Regions from separate parts of the Lichenibacterium dinghuense genome, predicted to be linked through region 3. Evidence: riboswitches for the same ligand, from Rfam matches in the RefSeq annotation. Region 3 holds a riboswitch; each other region holds the start of a gene.
What was found. A riboswitch is a leader RNA that binds a small molecule or an ion and turns the genes downstream of it on or off. The one in region 3 is predicted to bind fluoride.
Positions count from the first base shown of each region.

Region 1 (2,256 bases), 1.8 Mb from region 3:
CGCAAGTTCACGAGCCGGACAGCCGCGGAGACGCGCTATGCGGATGTCCTCGCGTGGCTTCACAGCCTCGCGGCCCCGCGCTGATGGTGTCCCGCCCCGTCGCGGCGCAGCCCGTCGTGGCGGCATGGTTGGCCCTCGTGGCCGGTGCCGTCAACGGCATCGGCGTCGCCGCGACGGGGCGGGACACGTCCCACGTTTCGGGCGTCACCACCTCCGTGATGGGTCACCTCATGCACGGGCGGGGCAATGCCGCGATGCTCGGCATCGCGCTGGTCGCGAGCTTCCTCTCCGGCGCGGTCGGTTGCGGGCTGTTCATCGCGATCCGAGAGGGGCGACCGGAAACGGGCACGCTGCGGTCCCTGCTGATCGTCGAGGGCATCCTGGTGGCGTCGGCCGGCCTGGCCCTGGCGGCTTGCGGCCGGGGCGGGGGTGCCGAGTTCGCGGCCGTGCTGCTGCTCGCCTTCGCCATGGGCCAGCAAAACGCGACCAGCAGCGCGCTGCTCGGCGACCAGGTCCGCACCACCCACGTCACCGGCATGGTGACCGACCTCGGCCGGGAGATCGGCCACCTCGTCTTCGACGTCGCGGGCGGGACGCGCCGCGACGGCCCCCGGCGGACCGACGAGGTGCGGCTCGCCAAGTCGGGCTCTCTCTTCGCCGGCTTCATCCTCGGCGCGCTGGCCGGGGCCAGCGTCCTGCTGTGGTGGGGCGAGGCGGGGTTCTTCGTCGTGGCGGCGGCGCCGGTCGCGGCCGCCCTCCTCGTGAGGGCCGACGCGAGCGAGACCACAGAGTGGAGCCCGCCGTGATGGTCAGAGTCAGACTACATTTCCCGGGTCGAGACATCGGGCGATGGAGTCCGCCTTCGACCGCCTCCAGGGCTGATCACTTCTGCACGACATTGCTGGTAGATGCGGAGCTACGCCTTCCGCAATCGACCGACGGAGGGTGAAATGACTTATCGTGACATCGTCGTCTACTTGGACACTGGATCGGCGACGTCGGCGCGGGTCGATGCCGCCGTCGAGCTGGCGCGCAGGTTCGAAGCCCGCCTCACCGCCGTGAACCTCGTTCCCGCGGTGTCGTTCGACGGAGATTGGCAGCTCTGCCGGGACAGTCTGCAGTCCTCCTTTGAGGAGGCCGCTTCGCGGGCGGGCGTCGCCCACGGCCACCGCGACGTTCCGCCCGACGCGAGTGCCGCGCGCGATTTCTTCGCTCATGACGCGGACCTGCTCGTCGTGACCCAGCCGGATCGGCGAAACGCCGGAGCGGTGCCGGTCGACTTCCCCGGCCGCCTTCTGCTCGCCGCGGGCGTGCCGCTCCTGTTGCTCCCCGTCGGCTGGGACGCCGCCCGCGCGATCGGCCGACGTCCGACCGTCGCCTGGAACGGCACCGGCGAGGCGACCCGCGCGGCGCACGACGCGCTGCCCTTCCTGCGCGATGCCGTACGCACGGCCCTGTTCACCTTCGACGCCCGCTACGGACTGGGCGACGCGGCGGTGGAAGGGTTCGCCGCCCACCTGCATCGACACGGCGCGGAGGTGGTCGTCGACGGCTGGCGCGACGACGGCCGCGGCGACTGGCTGTCGGCCCTCTTCGCCAGCCTCGACCGCGAGCGCTCGGACCTCATCGTCGCGGGCGCCTACGGCCATCCGCGTATCGCCGAGCGCCTGTTCGGCGGCGCGACGCAGGACCTGCTCGGCCAAGACCTCCTGCCCGTGCTGCTGTCTCATTGAGCGGAACACCATAGGACGGGGAGGAAGCGGCATGGTCGTGGATCTGATCGTCTGCCTCGACTCGACGACGCCGGGCGCTCCGGCGCTGCTGGCCAAGGCCGTCTCGCGCGCGGCCGCCTGCCGGGCGCGCCTCCGCGTGCTCGACCTGTGTGCGCCCGATGCGCTCGGCATGGCGACGTCTCCGACCTCCCTCGAATTCGTCGAGGACATGCGGGCCGCGTTCCGGCTCGGCAGGGTCGATGGGCACCACGAGATGGCCCCGACCGATCCGGCCGGGCTGCTCGAACGCACGCTGTCGGCCGATCTCGTGATCGCCGGACGGGGTGCCGCGACTTCGCCTCATCGTTCCGGCGTCTCTGCACCCGCGCTCGGCGCCCTCGGCCCTCCCGTGCTGATCGAGGCCGACGGGAGCGCGGGGCCAGCGGGGCGGCGCATCCTCCTCCCTTGGCGGGCGGACCGCGCCAGCACGCGTGCGATCCACGACGCGATGCCGCTGCTGAAGACCGCGGACGAGGTCGTGCTC
Region 1 is NZ_JAJLMN010000001.1:4,432,458-4,434,713, reverse strand. It holds gene L7N97_RS21155 (hypothetical protein) at 1-84, shown strand, start outside; gene L7N97_RS21150 (YoaK family protein) at 54-806, shown strand; fluoride riboswitch at 837-898, shown strand; gene L7N97_RS21145 (universal stress protein) at 951-1,733, shown strand; gene L7N97_RS21140 (universal stress protein) at 1,765-2,256, shown strand, end outside.
Region 1: it holds a riboswitch for fluoride, as region 3 does, so the genes downstream of both, L7N97_RS21145 (universal stress protein) here and L7N97_RS12600 (DUF190 domain-containing protein) in region 3, are expected to answer to the same signal.

Region 2 (2,256 bases), 1.8 Mb from region 3:
TCGGCCAATCACGAGCCGGATGCAGCGACGCTGGCAGCCCTGGTGCGTGATCTCGAGGGCGCGAAGGCGCCGCTGCTGATCCACTGCGAGGCGGGGGCGGATCGCTCCGGCCTCGCGGCCGCGCTCTACGAGCGCCTGGTGCTCCATCGCTCCCCCGAGGTAGCCGCCGGGCAGCTCTCCTTCCGCTACGGCCATTTCCCCTGGCTGATCAGCCGGTCCGGCGCGATGGACCGCACCTTCGCGAAGGTCGTCGGCAAGGGCATACCCGATTGAGCGGCGCGGGACAGGCCCGGCCAGGGCGCGGCGCGGCGGCCTCGCGCCGAACCGTCGTCGAACCGACTGGGTTAGGGGCTGATGCGAAGGCTGGCTCCGCGACGTCGAGGCCAACAGATGAGGATCGCTATGCTTCAGAGACGCGCCGTGAGCGCCGACGACAGCCACCTCGCCGTCTTCGAGGTCGACGGAGAGGAACTGAGGGCGGAAACCTGTGTGCCCTTCGCGCAGGTCGCGAACGACGCCGCGGGGATCATCGACGTCGTCCTGAAGGCGCCGAGCGGCCGCTTCGTCCGGGTCACGACCGTGGCCGACGGACCGGCCAGCCCCAACTCCTTGCATCGGGGGTGGTACGTCGCGAAGGTCATCGACGCGTTCGACGCCAATCTGCTCAGGGAGAGTTGGGCCGTCCAGACCGAGCAGCCGCGGGCGCAGGCGTCTCGCCCTCTCGTATGATCTTCAGGCATCGTGGCCAAATCCGGCATGCCTGTGACGTCCGACGCATTGATACCAGCGGTCGAAACTCCCAACCGCTGGCCAGTGCGAGTGCACGCCGCCGCTTGTGCGACGTAACCCGTCAGAATGCGTCAGCATTTTGACGGCTGGCGTGATGCCGCGAGGATCGTGGTCCGCTTCCATGCACGGACGGGAAAGGTGTCTTTCGGAGCTGGCCCGGCGGGGAACCTTCGACGGCGTCGTGGAGTTTGAAAGGTACTGGTCTTCGACCGGAGGGGATGGGGTTCCCCGTAAACGCCGCGTGGCTGATGACTCCTGCCGGACTGGGACCGGGAGCATTCGCCGTGGACGATTCGACCGCAACAACTCCAAGCTGTGAGGCCTCCTTCCCGGTCTTCGTGAGCCTGCTCTGGCGAACCGAAGCAGAGGCGCAAGAGGCCGCTCGTCCGCCCGACTGTTTTCACGACCTCGCCCTCGATGGCTTCGTGGCCGGGCTGATCGCGGGGCGCGAGCAGCACGCGCTGGCGCCGCTGTACGGGGCGCCGCTCGTCGAGATCGAAGCCGTCCGTCATCGGCAGGCAGTCGTCCGGGACCTGTACGACGAGGCGACGGCCCGGGTCTGCGAGGCGTTCTCCGACGCCATGCAAAGCGTCCGCGATAGCTTTGCGCAGGCCGACCGGCGTCGCCACGAGCTGCGGAAGCGTCGTCTCCTGCTCGCCGGGCTCGAACGCTATTGCGAGGGCCTCGCGACCTTCGCCCATGCGCTCGGCCGGTGCTCCCGCTCGTCGTCTGGCCTCCGCAGCCTCGGCGAATTCCTGTCCGCTCTCGTCGGAAGTGAGGCCTTTGGCGCGCTCCGTCGCGAGACGGAGGCAGTCGCGGCCGGCCTCGCCGCTGTGCGCTACGACGTAAAGGTCTACGGCGGCGGCCTGCGGGTCGAGCGGCACGGGGGCGGCCACGATCAGGGCGCCGAGGTCGAGGCGCTTTTCGCCAAGTTCCGCCAGGACACGCCAGCCGAACGGTCGCCCGAGCCGCGCGACGCTCCCGACCTCAACTCCGTCGAGGACGTGATCCTGGAGTTCGTGGCACGCCTCCAGCCCGAACTCTTCGCCCGTCTGGCCGCGCTGGCGAAGGGCGCCCGGGGCGCGATCGGTGCGACGCTGTGCCGTGTCGACCGCGAACTCCAGTTCTTCCTCGCCTACCGCGACGCCATCGCGCCCCTGCGGCGCGCCGGCCTGCGCTTCTGCCTGCCTACGGTGACGTGCGAGAAAGCCGTGTCGAGCCGGGACGGCTTCGACGTCGTGCTGGCGACGCGGCTCGTCCGGGAAGGGGCGCCGGTCGTCACCAACGGCTTCGACCTCGCGGCCGGCGAGCGCATCCTTCTCGTGTCGGGCCCGAACCAGGGGGGCAAGACCACCTTCGCCCGCGCCTTCGGCCAGATGCATCACCTCGCCAGCCTCGGGCTGCCCGTGCCGGGCAGCGCCGCCACGCTCCACCTCGCCGACGCCGTCCTCACCCACTTCGAGCGCG
Region 2 is NZ_JAJLMN010000001.1:4,441,156-4,443,411, reverse strand. It holds gene L7N97_RS21200 (tyrosine-protein phosphatase) at 1-273, shown strand, start outside; gene L7N97_RS21195 (hypothetical protein) at 421-729, shown strand; fluoride riboswitch at 995-1,054, shown strand; gene L7N97_RS21190 (MutS-related protein) at 1,074-2,256, shown strand, end outside.
Region 2: it holds a riboswitch for fluoride, as region 3 does, so the genes downstream of both, L7N97_RS21190 (MutS-related protein) here and L7N97_RS12600 (DUF190 domain-containing protein) in region 3, are expected to answer to the same signal.

Region 3 (2,256 bases):
CCGATCCGGCCAGTTAGGCCCGGAGCGGCTGTCGAGCTTCGTGCGCGAGCACGGCATCAGGACCGTGTTGAACCTCCGCGGCGAAAACCCAGGCAAGGGATGGTACGACGCCGAGATCGGGGCGGTCTCGGAAGCGGGGGCGACCCTCGTGTCGATCCAGCTCTCGGCGGCCCACGAGCCGGACGCGGTCACCATGGCGCGCCTGATCGAGGTCCTGCGGACGTCGCCCAGACCTCTGCTCCTCCATTGCGACGCCGGCGCCGACCGCTCGGGATTGGCGTCGGCCCTCTACGAACTCGCCGTCATGCACAGGGCGCCGGCCACAGCGGATCGACAGCTGTCGTTCCGCTACGGGCACTTCCCATGGCTGACCAGCAAGTCGGGCGCGATGGATCGCGCGTTCGCCGCCTATTCGGCGGCGTTCGAAGCGGCCGGAGGGTGACGTGGTCCGGCGACGTGCGCCCGAACCTCGTCGGAACGCCCCGGACCGTGGCTCCGGGAGACCTCGGATCGATCGGGACCTGACGCCGGCAGGGTTCGTCGCCGAGAGGGGATCGCGACGGCTCCGAGGCCGACCACCAAGTGGACGGGCACGCATCGAGGGCCCCGAAAGAGACGCCGCGACCTCACCGGGCTCGACGTGCGTGGGACCGGCGTCCGCGAGACCATCGCGGCGAGATCCGCGGTCAACTCCGGCGACGACGATCTCCGGCGGGGTGCGCTTCGGATCCACTCCACCTTCATCCTCGAGACGGAGCGACCGGGGAACGGACGTCGGGGCCGGCGCTCGGGCATATGGGACCGAGGGGGCTTTACGAATCGGCCCTTCCTCGTTAGACACCCTCGCGGCAATGGATTTCTGCCGGACCCTTCCCGGGGTCGAACCGCTCCCCGACGAGCTGATGATTCCTACCTTGCACGCCGTGAGGGGGAATCCGTTTGACGAATGCCTTGTCGCGCCGGACGGCCACGTCCGTCGTCCATGCGTGGAGTGCCTCCCTCTCCCTTCTCCTCGCGCGCGTCGCCCACGTCGTCGTCGCGGTCAAGTGGATCGGCCTCACCGTCCCGATGGCCGCCACCGTCGGGAGCTTCTGTGCGGCGTTCCTCTGGCTACTCGACCTCGCGACGGAGACCCGCTTCGAGCACCCGGCGTTGCTCTACGGCCTGCCGCTCGCGGGGGCGGCGATCGGCGCCACCTACGCTTGGGTCGGTCGGCCCGCGGAGGGCGGCAACAACCTGATCCTCGACCGCATCCATGAGCCCGGCGGCGGCGTCCCCCTACGGATGGCGCCCCTCATCGTCGCCGCGACCCTGATCACGCACCTGTTCGGCGGGTCGGCGGGTCGCGAGGGGACCGCCGTGCAGTTGGGCGGCACCATCGCGAGCGGTTTCGGCCAGCGTCTCGGATTGACCCCGGCGGACTTCAGGATCCTCCTGACGACCGGCATCGCCGCCGGGTTCGGGGCGGTTTTCGGGACCCCCGTCGCCGGCGCCGTGTTCGCCCTCGAAGTCCTCGCCGTAGGCCGGGTCGAGTACGAGGCCCTCGTGCCGTGCGTCCTCGCCGCGTTGATCGGGGACTGGACCTGCCAGAGTTGGGGCATCACCCACGTCGCCTACCACATCGCCTTCTCGGAGGTCGCCGGCCCGCATGGCGGGAGCGTCGCGTCGCACGTCGCGCTCCTGGTCAAGGTCGCGTTGGCGGGCGTCGCGTTCGGCCTCGCCGGCCTCGCGTTCTCCGAGGCGTCGCACTCCTTCGGCTCGACCTTCAAGAGGCTGTGCCCCGTCGCATGGTTGCGGCCGGTCATCGGCGGCCTGCTGGTGATCGGGCTCACCCACGCGATCGGCACGCGCGAGTACCTCGGCCTCGGGGTGACGTCGCCGAACCCCGGCGACGCCTCGATCGTGGCGTTCTTCGGCGGCCGCGTGTTCCCCTGGGCCTGGGCCTGGAAGATCCTGTTCACGGTCGTCACCCTGGGCAGCGGCTTCAAGGGAGGCGAGGTGACCCCCTTGTTCTTCATCGGGGCCGCGCTCGGCAACGCCCTCTCGGCCCTCCTCGACGCCCCGGTCGACCTCTTCGCGGGCCTCGGCTTCGTGGCGATCTTCGCGGGGGCGTCCAACACGCCCATCGCCTGCACGATCATGGGCATCGAGCTCTTCGGCGCCTCCAACGCCCCCTACGTCGCCGTCGCCTGTTTCGTCGCGTACCTCTGCAGCGGCCACTCGGGCATCTACCTGGCGCAGAGGCTGGCGGTGCCG
Region 3 is NZ_JAJLMN010000001.1:2,599,816-2,602,071, forward strand. It holds gene L7N97_RS12595 (fused DSP-PTPase phosphatase/NAD kinase-like protein) at 1-442, shown strand, start outside; fluoride riboswitch at 839-919, shown strand; gene L7N97_RS12600 (DUF190 domain-containing protein) at 952-2,256, shown strand, end outside.